DNA from 4 places in the Sporacetigenium sp. TC11 genome. Region 2 is predicted to be linked to each of the others. Evidence: riboswitches for the same ligand, from Rfam matches in the RefSeq annotation. Region 2 holds a riboswitch; each other region holds the start of a gene.

Region 1 (7,959 bases), on a different contig from region 2:
TTCTACTTCACAATATATAACTTCATCTACTCCAGAGACTTCTAATGGTACAATGAATTTTCCTTCTTTTTTCTGAACCCTACAGTGTTCTCTTTGAACTAAAACAGCTGCACAGGCCCTTGTGGCATTCCCACAAAATTCATCGCCCATCATATGAAGTCTAGCACAAGCTTCACTATTTTCTTTAGATGTCTTTTCTATAAATCCCACTTGTTCTGCATTAATGTTACTATAGGCCATTATCTTTTTTGCTACATCTTTATATATAGAACGTGGTAATTGATCAAGAATAAAAACAGTCATATTTTCTGTCGGGTTAGCCTTTACAAAATTTAGTTTCATATCATCTTCCCCCTTATAAAAGCAACATTTAAAGCTTTATATAAAGATATTTCATATATTTTCAAAATATTACATATGTATTATTTGCGTTTCATGCTTCGAATAAGTATTTTTATTTCTTTATCTAATCTTAGAGATTCAGTAATTTTTTGCAGTGCTTTGTTATATGTAAACTCATCTAATGTATTACTGTTTAGATATTTCATTGTCTTTTCTGGAAATTTAATATAACAAATTGAAATAGCCCAAGCAACAGCCATCTTAACATAGTATCCTTCATGCCTTGCTTTGTCTAATAATATAAGCACTCTATCAATGTATTCTTCTTCTATATAAAAATCTAGAAGCATTACAATACAAAAACGCATTTCAAATTCTTGTTTTGATGATAGATATTGTCCAATATAACCCCAAACACGTTCCATATTTGTTTTTGTGAATTTCAATCCAATACAAAAGCTATCACAAACAGACCAATTATCAATTTTGGGCACAAAGTCAGTAACATAACTTAACACTTCATCAATGTCAGCTTTTATATAACCAATTACCATACCCTGTAGCATAACTTCTTCATAGTATTCACTTTTCGATGTCTTTATATATTCTCGCCAATTCCCTTTAGCTATTTCTTTTGCAAGTTTTCTAAGTAGCGGCAGTCTCACTCCTATAATATTGTCAATACCAGGGCATAACTTGCTTTGAAACTTCTTATAATCTTCATCTGCTAATTCAAAAATTTGCTCTCTTATTGTTTTTTCCAAGTTCTTTCTCCTTATAATTAACTTTTAGTATATTTAAAATTATATTATTTTTTATTACCCTACAAAATTTTAGAAGTTTTACGTATATTTATAATATAAGTACTCGTTGAAATTTTTCTAATTTTCATTTAATTGAAAAGGATTTTTATATACATTGCAGAATTATATTATGTTATCTATATTTAATGGAGGTATATATTTAGTATGGAGTTGTTTCTAAAAGCACTATTTTGCTCTATAATATCGCTAACAATCTGTGGAATAATAAGATTTAGTCATAAATATGACTAAATCATTCAAATTAAAAAGAGCGGCTGTTTGGCCACCCTTTTTGCAAGTAAATTATATAGTTATTTCTATCTATATCTGATTACTTATCTTTATTCTCTTTTTTATCCTTTACAATTTCTTCTTTTTCTTTATCTTCCTTTATTTTTACTGGCTTTTTTTCATCTTCTTTATTTATCTCTGGCTGCTTTTTTACTTCTTCATTTTTATTTAACTGTTCTTTTTCTTTGTCTAGTTTTGGTTGCTGTTTTGTTTCTTTATCTTTTGTTTTATCTATTTCCTTTGTTAAAGTAGACGTATTAGCTTTAATAACGTCGTTATTTACATTAGTTTTAACAACGTTTTCACTTGCATCAGCTACACTAGTTTCAACAACATCATCACTATTCACTATGTTTTCTTTCTTTACATTTTTTTCTTTAGATTTACTATTTGATCTTATTTGTGATGGACTAATACCTAATTCTTTTGAAAGTTCTCCTAAGCCTTTGCCATCATCCACAACTAAACTAGCTAATTCATCAACTGATTTTCCACTAATTGTAGACAAAGAATTAATATATGCTATTTTGCCAAATCCAAATCCTTTATCACGAAGGATTTTTACAGTTTCAACATCTATATCCGCTACAACATTCGCTGCATAACTTATCTCTTCAGTATTTTCTTCGATTTGTTCCTTTTGATCATCTGCTAAGTTTTCTTCTACTATGTCATCTACTACTGATATATTTTCTAGTCCATCTATTAAATCTTCTTTAACTTCTTCACCTATATTTTCATCTGTGATAACATCTAGAACCTGATCCTGAGCTTCATCTATTGTCTCAAGATAGCCATCTATTGCTGTTTCCACAAATTCACTTTTTTCTTGTTCCGCCATCTCTGTAGCTTCTGAAAGACGTTCTTCAGCGATATCAATTAATAAATCTGCTTTTTGTTCATCATTATAAGTGAATGATAATTGAATATCCTCAAATAACGTATCTGTACTATAAGTTATTTGATCTGGTGTTATTCCTGCACCTGTTTCTGTAGTTTCTTCAGCAGCATATACTGAAGTATTAGGTACTAATAATGCACTTGCACAAACAATTGATGCTAATACTTTTTTCATTTTTTACATCTCCCTTATTCTTTTAATATTTGTACGAACTAATATTCATTTTAAAAGAATTGATAAACTTTAAAGAGATAAAAAAAGCTACTCAAAAAGAGTAGCTTTAATAGACACATATCTATGCTCTCTTCGGCAACTGGCTGGCATAATTATACTTATAAAATTAGCCCCTTTAGCTTTGCGTCCCTATGTTTCCATAGGTTTGCCTTTATCAAATTTTAGTTCTATTTCTAAATTATATATTTTTTGTAGTACTTTGTAAATATATAATAGATATAAAATATATTTTATTCTTCAGTCATACTCATAGTAGCAGTGCCAGTTTTACCTACTTCTGCTAAATCATCTAAAGCATATTCTACTAATGCTTTGAAGTTGTCAGAAGAATGTGTGGCACCAGTTACAGCTTCAACATCACCTATAAGTTGCTTATCTACTAATGCTTTTTCTAATTCAGGAAGATATTTTGCTGGATAAGTTTTTGCAACTGGTTCCATATTAGCTTTATATTCTGCATCTTCAGATTTTAATTTTCCAGCTTCATTTATATAATCAAAGTTCACAGTTGCAATTTTATGATCTTTTATTTCAAGTTCTACAAAAGGTTTCCAACCGTGATCATCAAATTTATCTGCTTCAACTTTGTATTTACCGTCTTCATAAAGAGGTACTATAGCCGCTGTAGCATCGCCAGTTTTTGCTTTTTCTATTGCAGCTGCTGCAAGTTCATTAAAGTTTCTAGATGAGTGAGTAGCACCAGTTACAACGTCAACTTTTGCTGCATCTTGAACCTCAATTAGATTAGCTCCAAGTTTATCAAAACCTTCTCTTGGTGTATATCCATTGGCTGCTTTAAATCCATCTATATACCCTTGAGATTTTGTTCTCATTTCTTTTTTCTCATTTGTATAATCATAGTATGCTTCTGTTATTTTACCATCTTTAACAGTGATATCAACAAAAGCAGTCCAGTTTCTAACGTCTTTTCTGTCATATTCTGCATGATAAGATCCATCTTTCAATCCAGTTGATGGCGCTACTGCTTCTTCTTTAGGTGGTGTACATCCGCTAAGTAGTGTTACAGTCATTAAACTTGTTAATCCTAGGCCTAAAATCTTTTTCATGTTAATCCCCCTTAAAATTATAATACTAATATTACACTTACACTATATGGTGATAATATGTAGTGTGTTAACAAAATCGTTATAAAAATAACTATTTCCTAACAATATATTATATTAGTTTAAGTACAAGATTATGAAAATTTTTTATATATTATTCCACTTACATTTCATATATAATATATCATCCTTTAAATCAGCGGTAAGTTGGTATTGGTGCAATAATAACAGACATAAATTGTAATCAGTGTTTTGATTTTCTATATTTTTAAGATTGCCTTCATATATCGTCTTACTTTCTATGTTCATTAAGTTTTGAGGTCTAACAAGATTTCTAGACATTTTAAGATCTGCAATATTACTTTCTTTTAAAATGTGATAAACAAACTCAGAACATAAAAACCTATTTTCATAACATGCTTCATTGTTAAATATTCCGTCTATAAGACCTCTATAATTGTATTTGTAGTTATCACTATTAATAATAAATTCATTTAATAAATTTTTGGCATCTTCATATTGATCCTTCGTTACCTCAACTTCTATTATTTTTCCAGGTAAATTCTTATGAGATTTATATATTCCTTTATTAAGTTCTTCTTTTCTAAATACTCCAATAAAAGGGTTATGAGCATATTTTCTACCAAAGCCGTACATAAAGTTAAGCTCTTTATCAAGTGAAACAGCTGCATGAGTATATTTATCATTTTTTATAAATTGAATAAGTCTTGATATTACTGTACTTGTTCTTGTAAGAACTATATATAAATAATGTTTTTCCATTATGAAGTCCCCCTCGCTTATTTTATATACTCATTATGCACTATAGAGTTTAAGAACTTATTAAAAACATCTTAAGAAATCCTTAAGTTTTATACCCCCTTAGCCCTTGACATTATTTGTAATAAAGTTTATTATATTTTTCAAACAAAAAAACTAAAAATACAGAATAAACTAAAGATTTCATGAAAGAAGGGGTTTTTATGGAAACAAGATACCTACTCGTGCAGAAGCTTTTGAACTTCTAAAAGAGTATACTAAAACTGAAAGTCTTATAAGCCATGCATTGGCTGTGGAAGCAGTAATGCTTCATTTTGCAGAATTATTTAATGAACCTGATAAAGAAAAATGGGGTGTCATTGGTTTAATACACGATATTGACTATGAAATGTACCCTAATGAGCATTGCGTAAAAGTAAGAGATATATTATCAGAAAATAAATATCCTGAAGAATATATACATGGGGTTGTAAGTCATGGATGGGGCCTATGTGTTGATGTTGAACCTATACATAAAATGGAAAAAGTATTATATACAATAGATGAATTAACTGGACTTATAACAGCAACTGCACTTCTTCGACCAAGTAAAAGCGTCTTAGATTTAACACCTAAGTCAGTTAAAAAGAAATGGGGCCAAAAAAGCTTTGCTTCAGGGGTAAATCGAGAGGTTATTGAAAAAGGTGCATGCCTTTTAGATATGGAATTAAATACAATAATTGGTGAGACTATTAAGGGAATGCAAAATGTTGCAGAATCTATAGGTTTAAAAGGTGAAGTAGCTTTATAAAATTCGCTACCCTCATATCGCTAACGACCAGATGGGACCTTGCTCAAATATAAAAAGGGAGAATTTCTATATAGGAATTCTCTTTTTTAATTGTTGGTATATTTTCAAAATATGTTATTGTATACTAATATTGGTAAAAAAATATAAATGAGGTGAGTAACATGAAGGTACTACTTATTAATGGAAGTCCAAAACCTAATGGATGTACTTATACTGCTTTATGTGAAGTTGCAAAGGAATTAGAAAAAGAAAATATTGAAACAGAAATTTTCCATGTTGGAAAAGATCCTATCCGAGGTTGTGCAGCTTGTGGCCATTGTTATACTAGTAACTCTGGCAAATGTGTATTTAACGATGACACTGTAAACATTGCATTAGAAAAAGCTAAAGAAGCTGATGGTTTTATATTTGGTTCTCCTGTACATTACGCAGGTGCATCTGGTCAAATAACATCTTTTTTAGATAGATGTTTCTATTCTAGCAGTATTTTTCAGCATAAGCCTGGTGCTGCAATTGTAAGTTGTCGTCGTGGTGGCTCAAGTGCTGCCTTTGACCAATTAAATAAATACTTTACTATTTCAAATATGCCTATTGTATCTTCTCAATATTGGAATATGGTTCATGGAAATACTCCTGAAGAAGTAAAACAAGATTTAGAAGGAATGCAGACAATGAGAACACTAGGTAAGAATATGGCCTGGCTTTTAAAATCTATCCATGCCGGAAAAGTAGCAGGAATTAAATTGCCAGAAAAAGAGCAAAGAGCTGTTACTAACTTTATACGTTAATGTTAAAAGAGCCAATAAACTATTGGCTCTTATTTATTATCTTCTTTTATAAAAACACTAATTTCACTTGACCCTTCATTGTCTTTAGCATTTTCTAGTAAGCTTTGAAGTTCACCATTTTCTATGTCTTTAGGTGTAACGTTATCTATCATCACCATAGCATTATCAACTTCTGAAAAAAATCCATATTTACTAAAATTACAATTATTTTTGACGAAAACCCCATGAGCATCAGTCAAAATTTTTGATATGTTTTCCATAGAATTATCAGTTAAGTCAATACGTATAAGAACCTCAGAATCAATTGGAAGTGACTTATCAAACTTCATATCGAGCTTTAAATTTTCATCATCATGTTCACCATTATTATACATTACCATTGTAGTATTTTCATAGCCTAACTCATTTTCTATAAGTGATATTGCAACTTCCGAATATTCTTCCGAAAGTCTTTGTAGTGTATTAAACATATCCAATACAGAAGTTTCATATTCGTCATATTTTATCTTTCCATTAGAATAATAAATATAAAAATGAGTATCTATACTGTTTTTTGATTTTGCCAATGCACCATATGAACCATCTTTAAAATTATATCTCGATTTTTCAACTTCTAAATCTAAAGATGTGTACTTATCATCAACGTATTTTTTTATTGCATTATCTGCGATTTTACCGGAAATTGGATTTCCTATAAATCCGTTGACAACAAATAAAACTCCTCCCATTAGCAAAATTACCATTACCCATATGATTATTTTTAAAGTTTTTTTATTTTTCATAAATCCCCTTTTTTAAAGTAATTTTTCACAAAGAATAGATAGACTTTCTCCAAATCTAATATCATCTTCTTTTTGTCTTTTTCTAGGGCCTTTAAGTCTTCCCCCTGAGTTTCTAATCTTTTTAGATATATGTCTAGTGTAAAGTAATTGATCTATATTTTCAGAAGTATAAACAAGCCCGCTTTGATTAATTGGATATCCTTGTTTAGAAAGTACCATTGCTGCAAGTCCATAGTCTTGAGTTACTACAATATCCCCTTTATTAACTTTATTTACAAGGGCAAAGTCAACTGCATCATTGCCTTTGGATATTATTATAGTCTCTACCCCTTCTTTATTAAAAACGTGTGATGTATCACATATAATTATAACTTCTATATTGAACTTTTTTGCAATTTTTATAGTTATATCAACTACTGGGCATCCATCTGCATCAATAAGTATTTTCATATTTTCTCTCAACTTCCTATTATTTTTTATTCTTTAGTCAAATTTATATTTTAGGGATATTTATATACATTATATAGATATTATATACTATTTATATAATTACGGTAGTGGGATTATTGTAAATATATTTCTCATATCTGCTGCAATTGAATAAGCTGTCAAAAATCTAGGCTCAGTTGTTAATGGTATTAAAAAAAAACCTATATTTGTAACAAATATAGCTTGATTAGGATTTACCGGAACCATAATAAACTGTTCATTTCTGCCTATAGTAGTAGTTGTAACTACTCTCTTTCCACCCCCATTTATAGCACTTAAATAATACCCATTAGCTGTTTGTATAGCAATTCTATCTCTATATACTCCTTGTGGGACTAAGATAAAAGTCTCGTTTGGACCTATTGTAGTTGAGTTGGCAACTACAGCGCCTCCTTCACCACCTACAGCAGATACATAAAAACCTTCTTTCAATCTCATGGCTACCTTTTGTGTTCTACCTTCTCTTAATTGTAGTACTAATTGAATTATAGGTAGATGTATTTGTTCTTCTATTATGGGATTTATAAGTAATTCTTGAATGAATTTTTCTATTTCAGGAGTAGTGCTCAAACCTTCAAGTTCTTGTCTATTATACATATACATGCTCCTTTTCAAAACAAATATTAATATATTATATGAATAATTAATACAAATGCAACAAAAAAGTCCAAGCATCTATCGCTTGGATTAAGCTT
Region 2 (7,959 bases):
ACAAAGTTTAAGTGAAGTTATATGTAATGTGAAACCTGATATAGTGTTGGTTCATGGAGATACTACAACTACCCTTTCAGGAAGTTTGGCAGCTTTTTATAATCAAGTTTCTGTAGGTCATGTTGAAGCAGGTCTTAGAACTTATGATAAGTACTCTCCTTTTCCTGAGGAAGTAAATAGACAGGTAACTGGTGTTATAGCAGATATGCATTTTTCACCAACGGAAGTTTCTAAGTCTAATTTACTAAAAGAAGGTAAAAAAGAAGATAGTATATATGTTACTGGAAATACAGCTATAGATGCATTGAAGACTACTGTCAAAGATGATTATAATCATCCTATATTTGATAAAATAGGAAATGATAGAATGATTCTTTTAACTGCTCATAGACGTGAAAATTTAGGAAATCCTATGAAGAATATGTTTAGAGCTATTAAAAGGATAATAGCGGAGTTTGATGATATACAGGTTGTTTATCCTGTCCATCTAAATCCAGCGGTTAGAGAAGCTGCTGATGAGGTTTTAGGTGACAACCAAAAGGTACATCTTATAGAACCACTTGAAGTATTTGATTTTCATAATTTTTTAAATAAGTCATATATAATAATGACTGACAGCGGTGGAATACAAGAAGAAGCTCCATCATTAGGTAAGCCAGTTCTTGTGCTAAGAGATACTACTGAAAGACCAGAGGGTGTATCTGCAGGAACTTTAAAGTTGGCTGGTACAGATGAAGAGGAAATATATAAGTTGACAAAAGAGTTGTTAACTAGTGATATAGAGTACAGCAAAATGAGTAAGGCATCTAATCCTTATGGAGATGGAAATTCAAGTAAGTATATAGTAGATGCTATAATAAAAAAGTTTATATAAAACAAAAAAACTTCTAGATTTTAAATCTAGAAGTTTTTTGTGTTTAATTATATTAGTTTAGTTTGTCTTCGTAAATAAAGTCGTGAAGTATTGGTAGGTTAGCATCTTCATCCCATTGTAATACCCATCCATCATTTCCAACTATACCACCAGTACTATGTTCTAATACAGGGAATTGTAATTGTTTTATATCAAACCCTATTTTATATACTGTAAATCCTAAGTTTAGCATTTGTGATGGGCTAAAGCTTGTTTTTACATAAGGAAGTACAGAGTTCATAATATCTGGATATTTTGTAATTGGTGCTGAAGATACTTTCTTCATCATAGATTGTATAACTTCTCTTTGTCTTTCATCTCTACCAAATGCACTATCGTTATATCTTATTCTAGTATAAGCCAATGCTTGATATCCTTTTAGCGTATGAGTACCTTCAGAATCTATATATTCTATAGAATCATTATCTTTATTTTGGTCAAACTTAGAAGATTCTCTAATATACTTATTTAATTCTTTTATTTCTCCAGAATCTACAGTTACATCTACTCCATCTAATGTGTCTATTATATCTATAAATGTAAAGAAGTTAACTATAGCATAACCGTCTATATCTATTTCAAAATTTTGTTCAACAGTATCTAATAAAGTATTTATACCATCATAAGCATATGCATGGGTAAGTTTTTGCATTCCTTGACCTGGGATATCTACATATGAATCTCTTGCAAGTGATGTAAGCTTAAGGCTATTATTAGCTTTATCAATTGTTAGTATCATCATAGAGTCAGATCTACTACCACTTTCATTTAAGTCTCTAGCATCAATACCTACAAGTAATATGTTTGTAATTCCATTTACTTGTTTGAAATCTGTTTCAGTGGATATTCCACCTTCATGCATTGTACCTAATTTATAATATATATATCCAAAACCGGCAGCAGGTATAAGAACAACTAGAGCAAATAGGGTAGCTACAATCTTTTTTAATTTCGACATTTTATCCCTTCTTTCTTTTATATTATGTCTTAACTATATAATTATATTGAAAATCAAAGATATATTCAATACACAATATGAAAAATAAAATATAATTATTGAAATAATATGCTGTATTAGTTTATAATTATAAAGATAATGTAGAATTATATTTGAATTTGTAAAAAAATAATAGTTGTAATTAATGGGAATACTAATTAAGGTGAATATTCCCAAGTAAAAAATAGCGCTAAGGTATTGAGTTATATAGTTTAAGTATGTATAATTTAAAAAGAATTAGCACATGATTATTTAGAAATGTATAAACTTATAATAGGAATGATAAATAATAGGCAAATAATAATTATAGGGGGCCGTTTAATGGAAGATTATAGATTAAAACTTAAAGATGTTAATAATAGATCTGAATTTAATTTAGATTATAGAGAACTTGTATCTAATACTTCAGCTATATACTTATTCTTTAAGAGATTAATTGATATTATAGGATCTTTATTTGGAATTATACTTTTATCACCAGTACTTATAATAGTATCAATATTAATAAAGTTAGAAGATCCTAAAGGTGGTATAGTTTTTGCCCAAGAGAGAAATGGAAAAGATGCCAAAGTTTTTAAAATGTACAAGTTTAGATCTATGGTATATAATGCAGAAGAATTATTAAAAGATTTACAAGATAAAAACGAGATGGATGGTCCTGTATTCAAAATTAAGGATGATCCAAGAATAACTAAGATGGGTAAATTCATAAGAAAGACTAGTATTGATGAGCTACCTCAGTTATTCAATATATTAAAGGGTGAGATGAGCTTAGTAGGGCCAAGACCACCGTTACCTAGGGAAGTAGAGCTATATAATGAATACCAAATGCAAAGATTATCAATTACTCCAGGGCTTACTTGTTACTGGCAAGTAGGTGGAAGAAATGATATAGATTTTGATCAATGGGTAGAACTAGATCTTAAGTATATAAGAGAAAGAAATTTATGGATAGATATAAAACTTATATTCAAAACAGCTCTTGTATTATTTGGAGACAAAAATGCACATTAATTAAATCAAATCCCTTTTGGAAGATTAATTTATCTTACCAAGAGGGATTTTTTTTATTTAAAAAATTTTTTAGATAATTCTAAGAAAATCAATATTGTAAAACAGTGTCGAAATACCGAGACATTAAGTTGTTGAAAAATGTACGATAGTTGGTTATACTTTTAAAGGGGAAAAGGTCGTATTATTTAAAAAAATGTCTGATTTTATATATAAAACTTAAATAGTTATAAATGGAACTAAGAAACATATTCTGTATCTGGGCACCTGGAATATGTGGAGTTAGTGGTGCACCCACCCATTCAAGTTATACTAGTATTACTAGTTTAATTGGATAGGTGGGTATTTTTTTGTGCAGAACTAATGTTTTTTGAAAATAGGGCGATATAAAATAATATAAAGTACTGTATAATTAAAAATTTATTAAAAAATATTATGTGATTTAGAATAGGAGGAAGAATTATGGAAGAAACAATAGACTTAAGAGAATATGTAGACATTATCAAGAAAAGATTTTGGATAATAGCATTGCTAACTGTTGTAGCTGCACTAGTTAGTGGAGTTGTAAGTTTTTATGTATTAGAACCAACATATGAAACTGGTACAACATTAATGGTTAACAAATCTAAAAGTGATGAAAATAAGGAAATTACAAGTGACGATATAATGGTAAATCAAAAGTTAGCATTAACTTATGGTGAAATAGCAAGATCAAGAAAGGTATTAGATAGAGTTAGAAACGATTTAAATCTTAGCCTTACATATGAAGAATTATCAAAAGCTGTTACAATTTCTTCTGTTAAAGACACAGAGATAATAAACATTAAAGTTCAAAATACAAATCCACAATTAGCCTACAAAATAGCAAACAAAATACCTGAAATATTTGCCAAAGAAGTTAGAAGAATAGCCAAGGCAGATAGTGTTGAGGTTTTAGACTATGCTGTAGTTCCTAATGATCCTATTAAACCAAACAAAATGATGAATGTTGCTATAGCAGCAGTATTAGGAATGATGATTGGTTTATTCTTAACATTTTTATTAGAATATATGAACAACAAAATAAAGACTCCTAATGATATAGAAAAATATTTAGATTTACCTGTTTTAGGAGTAGTTCCGAGTATGGAAGGTAAAAGAAAGTAGGGGATGAAGTGAATAATATAACATCTTATGTTGACCAAAAATCTCATGTATCAGAAGCATACAAAACTATAAGAACCAATATAGCATTTTCTAATGTAGATACTAATATCAGAACTATACTTGTAACTAGCGCTCAGCCAAATGAGGGTAAAACTACTACAGTATCTAATTTAGCTGTATCATTTGCAGGACTTGACAAAAAGGTTATAGTTATAGATTGTGATTTAAGAAGACCGTCATTACATAAGCAATTTAATATAAGTAATTTACATGGTTTAACTGATGCACTTATAGGATCGAGACCATATTTCCAGTGTATACAAAAAACTGAGATAGAAAGATTAGATATATTAACGGCAGGTCAAATATCTCCAAATCCTTCAGAAATACTGAGTTCTAATAATATGAAGACGTTAATAAAGGGACTTTCAGAGTACTACGACTATGTTTTTATAGATTCACCTCCAATTGGCTCTGTTACTGATGCAGCTATTATATCTTCTTATGCTGATGGAGTTATATTAGTATGTGCATCTAATGAAGTAGATACTGAACTAGCAAGAGTAGCTAAGGAAAGGCTACAAAGTGTAAATGCAAAAACACTTGGAGTAATTCTTAATAAGTTTGATATTGATACAAGTAAGTATTATGGATATTACTATTATAGCTATGGAGAAGGTGATAAAAAATCAAAGAAAAGAAAGAAAAAATAGTTAGTGAAACAGGGGGGATAAGATGGAAGCGATTAAATCTTTAGAGTATGAAGAAGGCAATCATACCATTGGTAATTTTTTTGATAGATATAGGGTAAGACAACTTGTTTTAGTTACATTAGATATAATCTTGATTAATTTAGTAGCAATAATGTCTATTGTACTTACTTTTAATTTGGCGCCACCTATAGAGTATATTGAACTACTGAAAAAAAGCTTACTTATTTATACAATATTAACTGTATGTGTACTTTATCTATTTAAGTGCTACAAAAGCTTATGGAGATATGCAGGCGTAGAAGAGTTAAACACTATATTTTTAGCAACAATAGCTTGTGCAATTATAATATATCCTTTATCTATAGTATTAGAGTTTAACTTTCCAATAAGTTTTTATATAGTAAATACACTAGGTTTAATTTTGGCAACTGGAGGAGTTAGATTAGGTTATAGAACAATAAGAAGACTAAAGACTAAATATAGCCTATCAAAAACAGCATCTAGGGTTTTGGTTATAGGTGGTGGAAGTGCTGGTGCTATGGTAGTAAAAGAGTTATTTGCTAACCCTCAGATTAATAAGTTACCAGTAGGTATAATAGATGACGATATAAGTAAGGTTGGAAGAAGCATACATAATATACCTATACTAGGTATAAGTAATGATATAAAAGACATAGTAAAACAAAAGAATATTGATGAGATAATATTTGCAATATCTTCGGCATCTCAAAAAGAAAAAAAGAGGATTATAGATATATGCAAAGAGTCTAAATGTAAATTGAAAACTCTTCCAGGTGTATATGAAATTATAGATGGTAAAGTAGATATAAAGAAAATAAGAGATGTAGATATAGAAGATTTACTAGGAAGAGACCCTATAAAGGTAAACTTAGAAGAAATATCTGGGTACTTGACTAACCATGTAGTTTTGGTAACTGGTGGTGGTGGATCTATAGGATCTGAGTTATGTAGACAAATAGCTAAATTTAAGCCAAAGGAGCTTATAATACTTGACATATATGAAAATAATGCGTATGAAATACAACAACAACTTATAAGAAAGTATGGAAATAAGCTAAGTCTTAAGACAATAATAGCTTCCGTAAGAGATACAAAGCGTATGGATGAGATATTTAGCACATACAAACCTAATGTAGTATTTCATGCAGCTGCACATAAGCATGTTCCACTTATGGAAAAGAGCCCAAGTGAAGCAATTAAAAATAATATATTTGGAACGTTAAATGTGGCAAAATTAGCAGATAAATATGAAGTAAAAAGATTTGTACTTATATCTACAGATAAAGCAGTTAATCCAACTAATATAATGGGAGCAACTAAAAGAGCTGCTGAGATGATAATACAAACTATAAACAAAGAAAGCAAAACTGAGTTTGTCGCTGTTAGATTTGGAAATGTCTTAGGAAGTAATGGAAGTGTTATACCGTTATTCAAGAAACAAATTGAAGAAGGTGGACCTATAACAGTAACTCATCCAGATATTATAAGGTATTTTATGACTATATCAGAAGCAGTTCAACTAGTTATACAAGCTGGAGCAATGGCTAAAGGTGGAGAAATATTTGTATTAGATATGGGAGATCCAGTTAAGATAACAGATTTGGCAAAGGATCTTATAAAACTATCGGGATTTGAACCTGATGAGGATATAAAAATAGAATTTACTGGGCTTAGACCAGGAGAAAAGTTATATGAAGAGCTGTTAATGGCTGAGGAAGGGTTGACTGATACTAAGCACAAGAAGATATTTATAGGTAAGCCTATAAATATAGACGTAGAAAGAATAAATATGAATTTAAATGTATTAAGAGAAATAGTTGAAAAACAAAAGGATGATTTAATTGAAGTAGCTATTAAATCGTTAGTACCTACGTACGTAAAGGAGAAAAGAGATGCAAAAGTTTCTTAAAAGATTTATTGATATAATTTGTTCACTATTTGGACTTATAATTCTTTCTCCTATTTTAGTAATTATAAGTATATTGGTTTATACAAAGTTAGGTTATCCTATATTTTTTACACAGGATAGAGTAGGTAAGAATGGCAAAATATTTAAAATGATAAAATTTAGAACTATGATTGATGCTACTGATAAATGGGGCGATCCATTACCTGATGAAGAAAGACTTACTTATTTAGGTAGGTTTTTAAGAAGTACTAGTTTAGATGAATTCCCAGAACTTATAAATGTAATAAAAGGAGATATGAGTCTAGTTGGACCAAGACCGCTTTTAGTAGAATATATTCCTTTATATAGTAAAGAAGAATTTAGAAGGCATGAAGTAAGACCAGGTATAACTGGATGGGCTCAGGTAAATGGAAGAAATAGTTTAAACTGGGAATATAGATTTAAACTAGATGTAGAATATGTAGATAATTGTAGCTTATTTATGGATATAAAGATCCTTTTTATAACAGTATTAAAAGTTGTAAAAAGAGATGGAATAAGCCAGGAAGGTCATGTTACTATGGAAAAGTTTAACGGAAATAACTAGTGGGTGATATTATGAAGAATATAGTCATTATCGGAGCTGGAGGTCATGCTTCAGTAATAATAGGTATTATAGAAAGTATGATTAATCAAGGTAGTAAATTGAAAATAACAGGACTATTAGATGATAGTCAAGGCCAAAAAGAGTTTATGGGATATAAGATATTAGATAAAGTTGATAATGCAAGATTGTATTATAGTAAAGATACTGAATTTATAGTTGCTATAGGAAGTAATCACATTAGAAAAAAAATAGCTGATAAACTAGGTAATATCAAGTATTTTACAGCTATTCATACGACTTCTATTATAGGAAGTAATGTAGATATTGAAGAGGGAACTGTTATTATGCCTAGAGTGGTTATAAATGCTAACTCAACTATAGGAAAACATGTAATTATAAACACAGGTGCTATAGTAGAACATGACAATGTAATATCAGATTTTTCTCATATATCACCAGGAACTGTTCTTTGTGGCCGAGTTCATGTAGGAGATAGTACCCATATAGGAGCAAATTCTACTGTAATACCATGTATAAAAATAGGAAGTAGTAGTATTATTGGAGCAGGATCTACTGTAATAAATGATATACCTTCACATTGTGTTGCAGTAGGAAATCCAGCTAAAATTATAAAAGATTATGATAAATAGAGGGTGAATATTA
Region 3 (7,959 bases), on a different contig from region 2:
AGTATCCCAAAGTTATGAAGTGCTAAGGCTATAGCTCCAGGTAATATTCCAGGCTTAAATATAAATACTATAATCATTGCCCATATTAACTCAGGTACTGCCCTTGAAAATATATATAAAACACGGATTATTCCAAATAAAATCCTGCTATACCACTTCTTAGATAAAGTCATTGTACCGTTGGCAACATTTCTAGAAGCTGCAATTACAGTTAATATCATTCCTATAGTTGCAAAACCTATTGCCATAATACTCATAATTAAGGTATCGTAAGTGAGCTTTAGTGCAATTTGCCACATTTTCATGTCTTTAAATGCTGGGTTATCATTACCTAGTCCTAAAAGATTACTTAAGAATTTTTGTGTGTGGTATATATTTTTATCTGAAAATAAATCAGAGATATTTGCGTTTTCTACATTAAATATAAACATCCATGATGATATAATTAAAATTAATAACATAAATAAAGAAAATTTAACGAAATCAAATCTAACTGTTTTTTTTAATTCTTTTGCTACTTGCTTCATGCTACCAACCTCTTTCGAAGTAAATTGCTCCAAATATCAATCAATACAACTAAACCTATTAAAAAAAACATAAATGTCCAAACTTCATTATATTTTAAATCGTTTAAAGATAGGTTGATTTGATATCCTAAACCACCGAGTCCAACAAAACTCATAATTGTTGATGACCTGATAGCGCATTCAAATCTATACATAGTATAACTAATCATATTAGGTATAGCTATTGGTAAGTATCCGTAAAATAAAAGCTGTAATTTTGAGGCGCCACTAGATTTTAGGGCTTTTATTGGCTCATTTGAAACATCGTTAAGGATATCTGCAAATACACGTCCAAGTGCTCCACCGTAGGGTATAGCTAAAGCAAATATTGCAGCAAAAGGGGATAATCCAATTGAAGCTACAAATAACCATGCCCATACTAATTCATGTATAGCACGCATAAATCCTAGAACACCTCTAAATACTGTCATAAACAATGACTTAGAGTAATTACTAGACGATAATACTCCAGATGCTAAAATTCCAAATATAAGTGCTATAATAACTGCCAAAGACATACCAGCAACGGCATAAGACAGGGTTAACCATGTAGATTCTATGGCTAATTTGATTATATCTGAAGATAATTCAGGATTAAAAAAAGCTTTTACAATTTGAATTATTGTAGCTTTTCCACCAGAATGAACTAAATCTGGCCCCCAGTCTACAGAAAATAAACTAAAAACAAAAGCCAAAAACATCAATAAGGTTAAAATATTTCTTTTATGAAAGTTGAGGGATTGTTTCAAAGTTTTCATTTTGTCTCAACTCCTTTATGTTGTAGAGGTCATGTAAATCTTTATCAGTTATTTTATCTGTAGGGAGGTCAAAAAATATTTTTCCATCTTTTAATGCTATAATACGAGTAAAGTATTTCTTAGCGTATTCTACAGAGTGAAGACTTGCTATAAGTGTTTGATTTTCTTCTTTTACAAGATCAACTAACATTGACAATAGATCATGGGCACGTGCTGGGTCTAATGATGATACCGGCTCGTCAGCTAATATAACTTTTGGATTTTGAACTAAAAGTCGAGCAAGTGCAACCCTTTGTTGTTGACCTCCAGATAAATCAGATGTTTTATCGTATATTTTATCTAATAAACCAACTCTATCTAGTGATTTAATAGCTATATTCTTATCTTGTGGAAAAATTAATGATAGGGCAGACTTAAAAAATCCCCATTCATTTAATCTACCTGCTAAAACATTGTGAATTACAGGTAGAGGTCCTACTAAATCAAATTGTTGACGAATAATACCTAGTTTCTTAGATAACTCCTTATTATTATAACTTTTTGAAGGTATAGTATCTATTGTTAATTCTCCTTTATCGGGTTTTACAATATTAGCTAGAGTATTTAATAAAGTTGTTTTTCCTGCGCCGCTTGGCCCAATTAATGCAATTATTTCACCTTTTTTTATAGAAAAAGAAAGGGAAGATAAAGCCTCCATCTCCCCATAATTTTTTGATATTTTATTTAAATTAAACACTTCTTTATTTGACATATCTAATCACCTACTATTTAATCATTCCTAGTTCTTTAGCAACAGAACGGATTTTTTCATAGTTCTCATTTTTAGTTTCTATAAACTTATCTGATTGGAATACTTCCATTATTGTAGCGTTGTCTTTATTATTTAAAGAAAGTATAGCTTCTTTTATTTTATCTGTAGTACCTTCACCAAATTCTTTATCTATATTGTCGTTTACAGTCCAGTGATAGTCATAATAAGATGGTGTTACGTATGCAACTTTAACTTTATCTAAATCTACTTTTCCTTCATCAACAGCGCTTTTCCATACTGATTCATTTAAAACTCCTGCCTCAAAAGAACCAGATTCCACAAGTTTCCAAGTTTTATCATGTGAACCGGAGAAGTTTGGAGAACCATCAAAATCTTTTGTTGCATCAATTCCTTCTTGTGTTAAGAAATAACGTGGCATTAAGTGGCCAGAAGTAGAACTTTCACTACCAAATGTAAAGCTTAATCCTTTTAAGTCTTTTAATTCTTTAGCATCTATACCTTTTTGAGTTATAAAAACAGAGTGAAATTCTTGATCCATAGGTCTTTGAGCTATAGCTTGTGCATTAGGAACCAAATCTCTTGCTTGAACTCCTGTAAGACCACCGAACCAAGCTAAATGCATTTCTCCTCTTTCAAAAGCAGTTACTAATGCTGCATAATCACTAGAAGGAACAAATTCAACTGGCACTCCAACTTTTTCGTTAAGATATTTTTCAAGTTCATCAAAAGATTTGTTTAATTTTGATGCATCTTGATCAGGTATTGCACCTATTTTAAGTATTTTTTCTTCCTTAGGCTGTTCCGAAGTTTTTGAACTACAAGCAGTAAGTGATATTACCATTAATACTGCTAATAAAGCTGTAATTATTTTTTTCATAATTATCCTCCAATTATATAAAAATCCGTGTATATTTAATTTTATTGTATAGTATTTCTATAGGTATTGTAAAATTTCAAAAATCTATATCTATATACTTACATATAGAAAAAATCTATAATAAAAAGTATTAAAAACTAGAGTTATATACTAAATGTATAAAAAAATTACAATATAGTGTATAATATACAAGAAATATATCGAAAAGGAGGAGATTAAAATTAATAATATAAATATAAAAGATGATTTACTAAACATAAAGCCTAAGGCCTTAGATATTAAAAATTTTGAAAATCTTTCTTATGAAAATTCAAATATAGATAAATCACAAATTGATCTAAATACCTTTAATAAATTAAGTTTAACTAGTGATAACATAAATGAATTATTACAAGGCCTTGAAAAGATAGTTATAGAAAAGGGAAATAAAAAAGATGCAGTTATAGATTCCTATACTATATATAATAGCGCTTTAGATATGATAAAAAACAATGATATTACAAATTCAATAAGTGAACTTAACAAAGCTATAAAATTAAATCCAAAAGATACAGATATATTAAACTTACTAGGTATGTGTAACTTCTTACAATGTAACTTTGATAGATCTCTAGGTTATTTTTCAAAAAGCTTTGCTTATAAAAAAAGTGATATTGCAAGTAAATATATAGATATTATGAGTTCTATGGATTTTGACACTTTTCTTGAAAGATACAATCATGCTATAAGATTTATAAGGGAAGGTTTATATGAAGAAGGAACTCAAATATTTAAACACTTAACAGAGGAATACCCACAACTTATAGAGCCGTACATAGTCTTAGGACTTATTTGTATGGAAAGAAAAGATGAAATAATTGCAAGGAATTATTTTAATAAAGCTTTAACACTAGATAAAAGTAATGAAATTGTTATTAAGTTTATAGACAAAAGAGTATATAAAATAGATGAAAATATAGAAAAACCAGCTAAGAAAAATCCAAAGGACAAAAAACAAAAGAGCAGTAAAAATAAGAAAAAAAACAGTTTACCTGTAGCAGTAATTGCTCTTTTAACAGCAGGAATAATAGGTCAATCTATATATGGATACAATAAAATATCAAATTTAAATAATCAAGTTAGTACATTAAATACACAAGTTGGTAGTTATAAAGAAGATTTAATAAAATCAAAAGAAGAAAATTCTGAGCTTAAAGCTCAAATCGGAAGCATTAAACCTATAATTAAAAAAGAAGTTTTAATTGCAGATGAACATGCTCTTTATAAAAAAGCATTAGACGAAAAAGAAAGAGGCCTACGTAAAGATGCAATAAAAAGCTTTGAATATCTTGCAGAGTATGGAAAAGACAAGTTATATGTTTCAGAATCTATATATATATTAGGTAGCATTTATGAATCTAAAAAAGATTACGATACAGCTTTAAAATACTACAATAATTATGTAAATAGATATACAGCTAAAGATAACTACTACGATCACTCATTGTATAATATAGCTATGATATATAAAGCACAAGGTGATATAGCAAAATGTAGGGAAAAGTTAAATGAACTAATAAACCAGGTTCCAGATAGTATATACAATAATTCTACAACTAAAAAAATATTAAATAGTTAATTAAAAAGGAAAGCATTATTAAATGCTTTCCTTTTTTGTATAAATATATCTACATACTTTATTTTTCATCAAATTTAAAAGGGTTTTGTTATTACATAATGAATATATTATTATGTAAAAATATTGCAAGCATTTAAGGAGGAACCTAAGATGAAAACTTATACAATGTCAAAATTAGTGAAATCAGAAGATTTAAATCACCACGGAACTTTATTTGCAGGAAGAATGGCTGAATGGTTTATAGAAGGCGCATTTATAGCTGCTGCAAGCACATACAAAAATCCTGATAATATGGTTTGTTTAAAAATGCATGGACTTAAATTTACTTGTCCTGTAAACAAAGGAGAAATAATAACATTAGAGACTAAGGTTATTTATACAGGAAATACTAGTATGACTGTTTATGGTAAGGTTGTAAAAAACGGAGATATAGAAAAGGTTATAGTAGATGGTTTTACAACTTTTATATGTGTTGATGAAGATGGCAAAAAAATGCCTCACAATATAGTTCTACAAGAACCAGAAAATGAAGCAGAAGCAAAACTTAGAGAATATGCAAAAAACTTAAAATAAGTTGATACAAAAAAAGAAAGTATTATTGGTACTTTCTTTTTTTATATCAATTTACTGCAAATTTTGAGAAAGATCCCTGGCTTTCAAGGTCGTTGGCGACATTAGCGTAGCTAATCTTAGATTTTGTTAAATTTAAAAGGGTTTTGTTGTTATTTAATGAATATAATATTATGTAAATATATTGTAATTATTTACATAATATGTAGAAATTAGCATTAAAAAATATTATAATTAAATAAAATGGCATACTACGCAAATAAAGTTTGATTTTAGAGGGTAGTATAAAATATAAAAAATTCGATAAAGGCAAATCTAGGAAAACCTAGAGACGCAAAGCTACAGGGACTAATTTTATACTTATAAGTATAATTATGTCAGCCAGCTGCCGAAAGGAGCGGATTAATAAGCACTAACAATTTTAAAAAAAGGAGTGGTTTTTTGAAAAAGAAGATGCCAATAATTTTAACAACTCTAGCTGTACTTCCATTAGCAGCAATAGATGCTAATGCAGCACCTAATGTGGGTGTAGTTACAGCTTCTTCGTTAAATGTAAGAAGTGGACCGAGCACAAATGATAAAATTTTATTTAAATTAAAAAGGAATGATAATGTAAACATATTAGATAATTCAAATGGATGGTATAAAATAGAAGCCAAGTCTGGAAAAGTAGGATGGGTATCTGGGAAATATATAAATATAGGAAATGCACCTAATCAACAGGATAGTACAAGTACATTAAAAAAGGTAGTAAACATAGACGGATTAAACATGAGAAGTGGACCAAGTACTGCATTTAGGGTAAATAAGGTATTAAACAAGGGAATAGAGGTAGAAGTAGTATCAGAAAAAGATGGTTGGTCACAAGTCAAATATAATAATATGAGCGGACATGTAGCAAGTAGATTCTTAGATGATAAGACAGAGTCTAAACCAGTACAACCACCTAAAGAAGATATTGTACAAGATAATAATGAACAACCGGTTAAGAGTATAAAAAAGGTTGTGAATATAAATGATCTTAATATGAGAATGGGACCAAGTACTAGATATAAGGTAATAAGTGTATTAAATAAAGGTGTAGAAGTAGAAGTAATATCAGAAAAAGATGGATGGAGTAGTATAAAATATAATAACCAAACTGGTAGTGTAGCAAGTAGGTATCTAAATGCTACAAAAATTCCTGACAATACTCAAAAGCCAGATGAACCTAAGGTTCCTGATAATAATCAACCTATAATTACTGTACAAAAAACAGTAAATGTAGATGGGCTTAACATGAGAAGTGGGCCTAGTACTACATACAAAGTAGTTACGGTATTAAACAAGGGAACTAAGGTAGAGGTAATATCAGAAAAAGATGGATGGAGTAAAATAAAGTACAATAATCAAAATGGCAATGTAGCAAGCAGATATTTAAATGAAATAAAAATTCCAGATAATACTCAAAATCCAACACAGCCTGATGTTCCTAACACAGGGGATAATAATTATGGAAGTAATAATGGGACTGTTGAGGAAAAGGTTTTAAATTATACTTTAGAGGAACATTTAGCAAAACAAGTAGTACTAGATCAAGTAATACATTCAGCAAATGTTAGAAGTGCAATTACCCTTACTAGCTTTTCAAGAGCAGTTGAAGATGATATAAAATATTATCTAGATCCAGTTAATTTTGTAAAAACTCCAAATGGAATGTATCAATTTTTAAAGTTAAATAATTATAGAGAAATATCTGAAGAGAAGTTAAATAGCTATTTAAACAATTTAAAGTTTAACTCTAATCAAAAAAACATATTTGAAAACAAAGCTAAAGTATTTATAGATGCATCGAAAAAACATAATGTAGATGTTGTATATTTAATATCACACGCTATGTGGGAAACTGGATATGGAACTTCTCGTCTAGCACAGGGACAGACTTTATATTCATACAAAGGACAAACCCTTAGCCAACCTGCTGTTGTATATAATTTCTATGGAATAGGGGCTATAGACAAAAACGCAAACGTATATGGAGCAGAGGCTGCATACTGTAATGGATGGACAAATGTAGATGCAGCTATATATGGCGCTGCAGATTGGATATCAAAAAATTACGTTAATAGTTCAAAATATAATCAAAACACTTTATATAAAATGAGATGGAATTATGATGTAACTTGGCATAGGTATGCAACAGATGTAAACTGGGCAAATGGAATAGCAAATATTATGAACAATATATCTTATATGTATAATAATACAAATATAGTTTACGAAGTACCTAAATATAAATAATAAGAAAGTATTTAATAATTGAATATATACAAAGCATATGATAAAATAACTAAGTAATTAAATAAGACAGTTTATTTGTACCATCCTGTCTATAAACAAAACTAGGGCTATATATTACAATTATTGTAGTATATGCTTTTGTATTTTTTTGTTTATAAAGAGGCTGTTAGGCCTCTTTTTTATTGCGTTTTTGTATCCTAGACATTGAGGAGGCACTATGAAGAAAATAGGTATTACAACAACAGTTCCAATAGAAATTCTTATAGCAGCAGGATATACCCCTGTTGATTTAAATAATATATTTATTACGTCAGATGATTACTTTAGTTATATAGATATGGCTGAAAAAGATGGATTTCCTAAAAGTATGTGTGCTTGGATTAAAGCAAAATACGGAGTATGCATAAAACACAACATAGAAGATATTGTTGGTGTAGTTGAAGGAGATTGTTCTAATACAAAATCTCTTATGGAAGTACTTTCTTTAAATAATATAAATATACATCCTTTTTCATATC
Region 4 (7,959 bases), on a different contig from region 2:
TTGGAGCTTCCATCGTTGGATGAATTAAAGCAAAAGTGGTTTCTACTCCACTTGAAGATTCTCCTAAAAGGTTGGATACTGAGTTAACAATATAGTCATAATCACCAGCAACCATATTAGAGAACGTTATGCTAGTACCAAATACAGTTTGTTTTAAAACTTGTTGGCCATCAATTATCTGATAGATTTTATAGCTTGTTGCATATGGAGCGGCTGTCCATCTCAAAGTGATGTCGTTACCATTTGCAATACTATAAATTAGATTTGTTGGCGCCTGCATTGTTTGGCCATTTAGGTTAACTGTAATACTACTTCCATTTTCTGATTCACCGAAGCGTGTAGAATATGAGTAAACTTCAAAATTGTATTCACCAGGTGACATACTTGTATATGAAACAGTTGTACCAGTTACTGTACTCTTTAGAACTTTTTGCCCATTAACTATCTGATAAACTTTATAACTTGTAGCGTATGGAGATGCATTCCAGCTTAAAGTAAAATCGGTAGCATTTTTAATTGTCTGCACCAAGTTTGTTGGTGATTGCATAACTGGATGAATTAATGAGAATGTTATAATACTTCCTTCATTAGATTCATCAAAGCGGTCACTGTAAGAATGAATTTCATAAACATAATCACCACTAGGCATATTGGACAATGTTGTAGAAGTCCCAGTTAATGTACTCTTCAAAACTTTTTGACCATTAATAATCTGATATAATTTATAAGATGTTGCGTAAGGAGTAGCGTTCCATTTTAGAGTTATATCATTTCCATTTGTAATATTGTATGATAAATTATCTGGCGACTGCATTGTTGGCAGTATTAGAGTGAAGGAGGTTTGACTTCCATTATCTGATTCACCAAAACGATCGCTGTAGGAATGAACCTCATAAACATAATCACCAGCTTGTTTATTAGTGTACGTAACAGATGTTCCTGCCAATGTGCTTTTTAATACTTTTTGACCATCAATAATCTGATATACTTTGTAAGCTGTTGCGTAAGGAACAGTATTCCACTTTAATGTGATGTCATTTCCATTTGTAATGCTATTTGTTAAATTACCTGGTGATTGCATTGTTGGCATAACTAGAGTAAATAAGGTTTGACTTCCATTATCTGATTCACCAAAACGATCGCTGTAGGAATGAACCTCATAGATATAATCACCAGCTTGTTTATTGGTGTACGTAACAGACGTTCCAGACAATGTACTTTTTAAAACTTTTTGACCATTAATAATCTGATATACTTTGTAGGCTGTTGCATATGGAACAGTATTCCACTTTAAGGTGATGTCATTTCCATTGGATAATGAGTATGTGAGGTTACTTGGAGCAGTCATAGTTGGCAAAACCACTTGAACCTGTGTAGAAGTTGACATTGGAGATTCGCCATAAAGGGAATTCACCGCAGAAACCGCATAGGTATAGTTTCCAGCATCTGTATTAGTAATTGAGTAAGTGTATGATTTTGACGAGGTAACAAATGTTTTTTGCCCATCTGAATTAATTCGATAGAGGTTATAGGTTTCGGCATACTGAGATGTTGACCAACTTAGTACGATATCGTTACCATTTTGTATCCTATTTGTTAAGGTTGTTGGTGCTACCATGCTTGGATAGACAATATTAACTGAAACAGGAGCACATGGACCTGATTCGCCATCAGCACTTAAAGTTGACACAACATACCTATACGAACCTTCTGGTAGACTATTAAAGGTATAAGATGTTGATGTTGTTGTACCAAGGAGTTTAAGCTGATTGTCAATAATTCCATACACATTATAACCATTAGCTCCATATACAGAATTCCATGAAAGCTTTACATTACTCGGTGTAATGAGTGGGGCTGATAGGTTACTTGGAGGCAGTATGTCATTATTGGTAGTTAATGCGTATGCATTTACCAAAGGAAATACTAGTTGAAACGCCAATATTACTACTAAAATTAGAAAACTCCGAAGAAAATTTTTCTTCATGGCATGACCCTACCTTTCTTTGCGAAAAAGGGGAATTGGGAAAAAGATAAACCTTAAATAAGGCTTATAGATAAGAAAACTATATTCCCTGTGGCAACCGGCTACCATCCACGTAAAATTCAAGTCGTGGTTCAGGCCCTTGGCTTTGCGTCTCATAGTTTCCTATGATTTGCCTTTTTCACTTATAATATATTTATTAAGATATAGACTCATATATCTTGTACATAATTTTACTATATTTGGTATAAAGAAACAATATAAATCAAAATATATTATTTCTAATCATATTCCTACATAGCTTTTAAATCAATTTATTTTTTCTATAATAAAAAAGTTAAGGAATTAAAATAATCTTTAAAACTTTAAGTATAATGACATAAATATATAAAATTTTAAGTAAAAACATATTATTCTTAAAAAATTATTGATATATTTTAATTTGGTTTACTAATTTTAAGATTATTTATATAATAAATTAAATTGATTAAGAGAGGATGATTTAGACATGGATATAATTGATGCAAATATCCTTGAGTTCATGAAAGAAAACGGAAGAGCCACTGTTTCAGAGATTAGCAAGAAAGTGAATTTATCTATACCTGCTGTTTCGGAAAGAATTAGAAAATTAGAAGAATCAAATATTATTGAACAATATACTATTAAAGTTAATCGTGAAAAAATGGGATATAAACTTCTGGCAATTATATTTGTAAATATTGATGAAACAGCAAATATACAAAACTTTAGAGAAACAATTGTTCAATTTTCTGAAGTAATTGAATGCCATCATATGGCAGGCGAATATGACTATATGCTAAAGGTTCTTATGAATGATACAGGAGAGTTAGAGGATTTTTTAAGTAGCAAAATGAAGTCTATTAAAGGTGTTAGAAAATCTAATACATTGATTGTTTTATCAACATTAAAAGAAACTGCTAATAGATAGGAGGCCACTGTATGGTTTTGAAAGGATTTAGATTTGGCATATTATTACAATTTGCAGTAGGACCTATATGTTTATTTATTTTTCAGACTGCGGCTTCATCTGGATTTTTTGCAGCAGAGACTGGAGTGCTAGGGGTAACAATTATTGATTGCTTGTATATACTTGCCGCAATATTTGGTATAGGATCTGTACTAAATAAATATGAAAGTGCACAAAGATTAATAAAATATTTTGGGGCTATTGTACTTATTGTTTTTGGATTAAGTAATATTGTAGGGTCTTTTGGGATTTCAATTCTCCCAAACTTGAATTTTGTATTGAATCAAAGTCCAGAAAATATATTTTTAAAAACAATTTTATTAACTATATCAAATCCATTGACAATACTGTTTTGGGCAGGGGTCTTTTCTACAAAAATCTCCCAAGAAAATATGGATAAAAAGAATATGTATTTATTTGGACTTGGAGCAGTGTTGTCAACTGTATTATTTTTAACGCTTATTTCAATTTTAGGAAGCTATATTAATAATTTTTTAGATTCATCATTTATTAATATATTAAATATAATTGTAGGATTGGTATTAGTTGCTTTTGGAATTAATAACGTTTATAATGGATAAAATAGACTATATTAATACACATACTTAAGGAGAGTTTATGATAAAAAGAGAATTTGATATAAATGATACTGCTTATATAGCAAAGAGTAGAAGGCTTAAAGCTCACATTGATGGTAGTGATACTAATACAAAAACTATATCTTTAAGAGCAGGAGACTCTGTAAAGATATTAGATTATTATGAAATTGAAAAATACGGATATTCTTATGAAGCTGAGTATAAAAAGGATGGAACTTCATATATTATAAAAAAACATTTAAGTCAATCGGACTTAAGACCTAAAAAAAATTACTAGTAAAAAAGGTTGTATCAAAAATTGATACAACCTTTTTATTAATATATATCCTTAATATTTGAGTAAAATTCAAAAGATCCTCCATAAGTTTGTTTTGCAATATACATAGCTTTATCAGAATAAGTTATAAGTGTTTCTATATCAGTTGAATCATTGGGATAAATAGATATACCTATACTCAAAGATATAGTTAACTCTATTTCATCTAACTTTAGTGGGGTCTTAAGTTTTTCTAAAATTTTATTGGCAAGGGTAGATGCATCTTCGTAACTATCTACATAAGGTTGAATTATTACGAATTCATCTCCGCCAAGCCTTGCAACAAAATCTACTTCACTAATAGTATTTTGAACAATTTGGGCAATTTCTTTAAGAACAACATCGCCACAGGTATGTCCATATACATCGTTAATTCTTTTAAACTTATCAATATCAAACAACATTAAAGCAAATTTGAAATTTCCTCTACGAGCACTTTCTAATATTAAATTTAGGTGTTTCATAAGGTAGCTTCTATTTGGTATTCCAGTAAGTGAGTCATAATTTGCAAGATACAACATTTTCTCTTCTACTATTTTTCTTTCAGATATATCTCTGACAATGTGAATTCTCAATCTTTCTTCATCAACTAGTACACTTTTAACGCTCACTTCTACAGGAAAACTACTTCCATCTTTCTTAATATGTGTGCATTCAAATGTAAGACCATTTTTATCAGCTATATTCATTTGTTCTTGGAATAAGTGATTAGTTAAATTGTGTCTTAAATCTAGAACATTTAATTTAGTTAATTCGCTGAGAGTATATCCATACTTTAAAATAGCACTCATATTAGCATCTATTATGTTACCATTAATGTCTGCATAGAAAATAATATCTTGTGCATTATCAAATAAAAGTTTATGTTTTTTCATAAGTTCATTAGTTTTTTTCAAATCGGTTATATCAGCAAATAAACTGGTAAAATTGCCATTTGCCAAACCAAATGTATAAACTCTAAAATGCTTATCCAATTGTTTATTATAAGTTTCAAAACTAATCGGTATGGCTGATGTTAAAATTTTTTCATAAGTATCAATCCAAAATTCATTCAAAATAGATCTAAGATCTGAAAATCTTTTTCCTACGATATCCTGTCGAGTCAATCCAGTGATGTCTGTAAAAGCATTGTTAACTTCTAAAAAGTTATAGTCCATAGGATCACCATTATCATCAGTAATTGGCTTATGAAAGGCAACCCCTTCGCTTATTGAATTGAAGAAAGACTCGAGATAGGAATTACAATCCTTTCCACAAATACATTCTTTCCACATATAAACCATTCTCTCCTTAATAAAATATTGAGCTAGTCTTATTTACATTATATGTAATTGGATGTATTAATGGTCACTGATAAATACCATAAGTTATACATTTATGTAGATGATTTTATTTTATAATAAAATAAATTTGCTATATTATAATATGTGTGTTATTATAGTATTTAGGCAATGAAACAACACAATATCGCGGAGTGGAGCAGTTGGCAGCTCGTTGGGCTCATAACCCAAAGGTCGTAGGTTCGAGTCCTGCCTCCGCAACCAAAAAATTACTATAATTTAATCACAATATCGCGGAGTGGAGCAGTTGGCAGCTCGTTGGGCTCATAACCCAAAGGTCGTAGGTTCGAGTCCTGCCTCCGCAACCAAAAATTACTATAATTTAATCACAATATCGCGGAGTGGAGCAGTTGGCAGCTCGTTGGGCTCATAACCCAAAGGTCGTAGGTTCAAGTCCTGCCTCCGCAACCAATAAAGTATAAAACCAAACTCTTATATCTTTTGATATAAGAGTTTTTTAAGTATTATTAGGATAAAAATAAGTAAATAATAAACTAAAGTAGAACATATTTTGATGGAGGTAATTATGGCTATACAGAAAAAGGTAATTGATAATTTTAACTATAACAACATAAAAAAAACAAACAAGAATTTTATGTACAAAGACCTAAGAAGGAGTAATTGTTATAACTGCGATTTTTCAGGTTCAAACTTTAATTATGCAAGTTTAAGAGGTGCACAATTTAAGTCATGTGATTTTCATGAATGTACATTTGAATCTGCTGAATTTGTTGCTACAAATTTAAAAAGAAGTAAGTTTAAACAAGCTAAATTTGAAAATGTAGTATTTGACTCTGCAAATTTAGAAGGCGTAGATTTTAAAGGAGCAGAATTCAAAAATGTTATATTTGTATCCACAGATATAAATAAAGCAGTTAATTTAGATTTATCAAATTCAAATGTTAAGATATTTGATGAAATGCCAAAACTAGAAATTAGTGAAGAACTTGAAAATGCTGCTAAAGAGGCAATGACTAATGAGTATGTAAAAGCTGCAAGGGTATTAGATACAAAGAATGGATCTGTTAGTCCAATAAGCATGATGATACTACTTGAAAACTTTGATGAGGGAACTTTAATAAATGGATTAAACGCTATTAAAGAAAACTTAGATAAGGAGTTTTGCACACTAAGCTATATAATTAAACTTCTAAAAACTTATCAAATAGAAGGTATCATATAAAAGAATCCCCGACATTCCTGTCGGGGATTTTGTTGTTATATATTATTTTTATTCTGCACTCATATCCATAGTAGCAGTACCAGTTTTACCTATTTCTGCTAAATCATCTAAAGTATATTCTACTAGTAGTTTGAAGTTTTCAACAGAATGTGTAGCTCCTGTTACAACGTCAACTTTAGAAATAGATTGTTTTTCTACTAATTGTTTTTCTAATTCAGCAGTATATTTTTCTGGATAAGTTTTTGCAACTGCATCCATCTTAGTTTTATAAGCTGCATCTTCAGTTTTTAATTTTCCGTCTTTATTTATGTAATCAAAATTTATATTTGCAATTTTATGATCTTTTATTTCAAGTTCTACAAAAGGTTTCCAACCTTTATCATCGAAATCAGTTGCTTCAACTTTATATGAACCATCTTCATAAAGAGGTACTATTGCTTTTGCAGTATCACCAGTTTTTGCTTTTTCTATTGCAGCAGCTGCAAGTTCATTAAAGTTTCTTGATGAATGAGTAGCACCAGTCACAACGTCAACTTTTGATGCATCTTGAGTTTCAATTAAGTTAGCTCCAAGTTTATCAAAACCTTCTCTTGGTGTATATCCATTAGCTTTGCTAAAACCATCTATATATCCTTGGTTTTTTGTTCTCATTTCCTTAGCTTCATTTGTATAGTCATAATTTACTTCTGTTATTTTGCCATCTTTAACAGTGATATCAACAAATGCTATCCAATCTCTAACATCAGTTCTATCGTATTCTGCATGATAAGCACCATCTTTTAATGCGCTTGTTGGTTCAGTAGCTGGAGCTGCTGTTTCTTTAGTAGATGTACAACCACTAAGTAGCGCTACAGTCATTAAACTTGTTAAACCTAATCCTAAAATCTTTTTCATTAGCATATCCCCCTTAAAACTATGTTTTTATAACTTAATTACATTATATGGTATTGAGATATCTAGTGTCAACAGAGCTGTTTACAAAATAACAATTAATTACAATAAAAGGAATTTAATTCTACAAGAATAATATATCTAAAAAGATTTGTAAGATAAAACCGGAATATAATTGTATTTAGGTATGGTAAAAATAAGCATATTTATGTTAAAAATATGATAAATTATTAATATAAACTAAACCGTAAGGAGGAAAATAAATGTATAGACCTATTTAATACACAACAAAATCACAAGATATTTTAAAAACAACCTTTAAAAAAGAGGTTTTTTTGTAATGTAATTTTGGGGGTGTATTAAAAATGAATAAAAAGGTCAACGTTTATTTGATGTACATTATTGTATTCTTACAAGGGTTTGTTTTTTATGGGCCTATAGCTACGTTGTATAGACAAAATAGAAACTTATCTTTGTCTGATATGTTTTTAATAGAATCTATATCGTGGATATTAATGATTATCTTTGAGATACCATGGGGATGGTTTGCAGATAAATTTGGGTATAAAAAAACACTAGTTATTTCAAATTTTGTATTTTTTATATCAAAAATAATCTTTTATAAAGCAAACTCATTTGAGATGTTCTTTTTGGAAAG

Evidence for each region. Region 2 has a riboswitch for cyclic di-GMP ahead of ACUSRV_RS02480 (YveK family protein). Riboswitches for the same ligand answer to the same signal wherever they lie in the genome.
Region 1: linked by a shared signal. The riboswitch ahead of ACUSRV_RS15720 (DUF5667 domain-containing protein) and the one ahead of ACUSRV_RS02480 (YveK family protein) in region 2 are both predicted to bind cyclic di-GMP.
Region 3: linked by a shared signal. The riboswitch ahead of ACUSRV_RS04570 (SH3 domain-containing protein) and the one ahead of ACUSRV_RS02480 (YveK family protein) in region 2 are both predicted to bind cyclic di-GMP.
Region 4: linked by a shared signal. The riboswitch ahead of ACUSRV_RS03810 (OmpL47-type beta-barrel domain-containing protein) and the one ahead of ACUSRV_RS02480 (YveK family protein) in region 2 are both predicted to bind cyclic di-GMP.

Annotation. Positions count from the first base shown of each region.
Region 1 covers NZ_JBYVNY010000014.1:62,788-70,746, reverse strand. The annotation lists gene ACUSRV_RS15730 (histidine racemase CntK family protein) at 1-342, opposite strand, end outside; gene ACUSRV_RS15725 (DNA alkylation repair protein) at 423-1,106, opposite strand; gene ACUSRV_RS15720 (DUF5667 domain-containing protein) at 1,477-2,511, opposite strand; cyclic di-GMP riboswitch class I at 2,643-2,731, opposite strand; gene ACUSRV_RS15715 (FMN-binding protein) at 2,802-3,638, opposite strand; gene ACUSRV_RS15710 (hypothetical protein) at 3,783-4,418, opposite strand; gene ACUSRV_RS15705 (HD domain-containing protein) at 4,630-5,205, shown strand; gene ACUSRV_RS15700 (flavodoxin family protein) at 5,367-5,993, shown strand; gene ACUSRV_RS15695 (YfjL-like protein) at 6,023-6,775, opposite strand; gene ACUSRV_RS15690 (YaiI/YqxD family protein) at 6,788-7,225, opposite strand; gene ACUSRV_RS15685 (fascin domain-containing protein) at 7,325-7,861, opposite strand; gene ACUSRV_RS15680 (fascin domain-containing protein) at 7,952-7,959, opposite strand, start outside.
Region 2 covers NZ_JBYVNY010000001.1:511,370-519,328, reverse strand. The annotation lists gene wecB (non-hydrolyzing UDP-N-acetylglucosamine 2-epimerase) at 1-874, shown strand, start outside; gene ACUSRV_RS02490 (LCP family protein) at 927-1,871, opposite strand; gene ACUSRV_RS02485 (sugar transferase) at 2,232-2,924, shown strand; cyclic di-GMP riboswitch class II at 3,148-3,230, shown strand; gene ACUSRV_RS02480 (YveK family protein) at 3,384-4,067, shown strand; gene ACUSRV_RS02475 (CpsD/CapB family tyrosine-protein kinase) at 4,076-4,780, shown strand; gene ACUSRV_RS02470 (polysaccharide biosynthesis protein) at 4,803-6,710, shown strand; gene ACUSRV_RS02465 (sugar transferase) at 6,694-7,296, shown strand; gene ACUSRV_RS02460 (acetyltransferase) at 7,308-7,946, shown strand.
Region 3 covers NZ_JBYVNY010000002.1:325,915-333,873, forward strand. The annotation lists gene ACUSRV_RS04540 (PhnE/PtxC family ABC transporter permease) at 1-527, opposite strand, end outside; gene ACUSRV_RS04545 (PhnE/PtxC family ABC transporter permease) at 524-1,324, opposite strand; gene ACUSRV_RS04550 (phosphonate ABC transporter ATP-binding protein) at 1,290-2,075, opposite strand; gene ACUSRV_RS04555 (putative selenate ABC transporter substrate-binding protein) at 2,089-2,973, opposite strand; gene ACUSRV_RS04560 (tetratricopeptide repeat protein) at 3,452-4,591, shown strand; gene ACUSRV_RS04565 (acyl-CoA thioesterase) at 4,742-5,164, shown strand; cyclic di-GMP riboswitch class I at 5,460-5,554, shown strand; gene ACUSRV_RS04570 (SH3 domain-containing protein) at 5,603-7,441, shown strand; gene ACUSRV_RS04575 (2-hydroxyacyl-CoA dehydratase family protein) at 7,659-7,959, shown strand, end outside.
Region 4 covers NZ_JBYVNY010000002.1:182,900-190,858, forward strand. The annotation lists gene ACUSRV_RS03810 (OmpL47-type beta-barrel domain-containing protein) at 1-1,987, opposite strand, end outside; cyclic di-GMP riboswitch class I at 2,077-2,171, opposite strand; gene ACUSRV_RS03815 (Lrp/AsnC family transcriptional regulator) at 2,493-2,933, shown strand; gene ACUSRV_RS03820 (LysE family translocator) at 2,945-3,553, shown strand; gene ACUSRV_RS03825 (hypothetical protein) at 3,591-3,848, shown strand; gene ACUSRV_RS03830 (PAS domain-containing protein) at 3,887-5,161, opposite strand; tRNA gene ACUSRV_RS03835 (tRNA-Met) at 5,356-5,431, shown strand; tRNA gene ACUSRV_RS03840 (tRNA-Met) at 5,460-5,535, shown strand; tRNA gene ACUSRV_RS03845 (tRNA-Met) at 5,563-5,638, shown strand; gene ACUSRV_RS03850 (pentapeptide repeat-containing protein) at 5,754-6,410, shown strand; gene ACUSRV_RS03855 (FMN-binding protein) at 6,459-7,304, opposite strand; gene ACUSRV_RS03860 (MFS transporter) at 7,667-7,959, shown strand, end outside.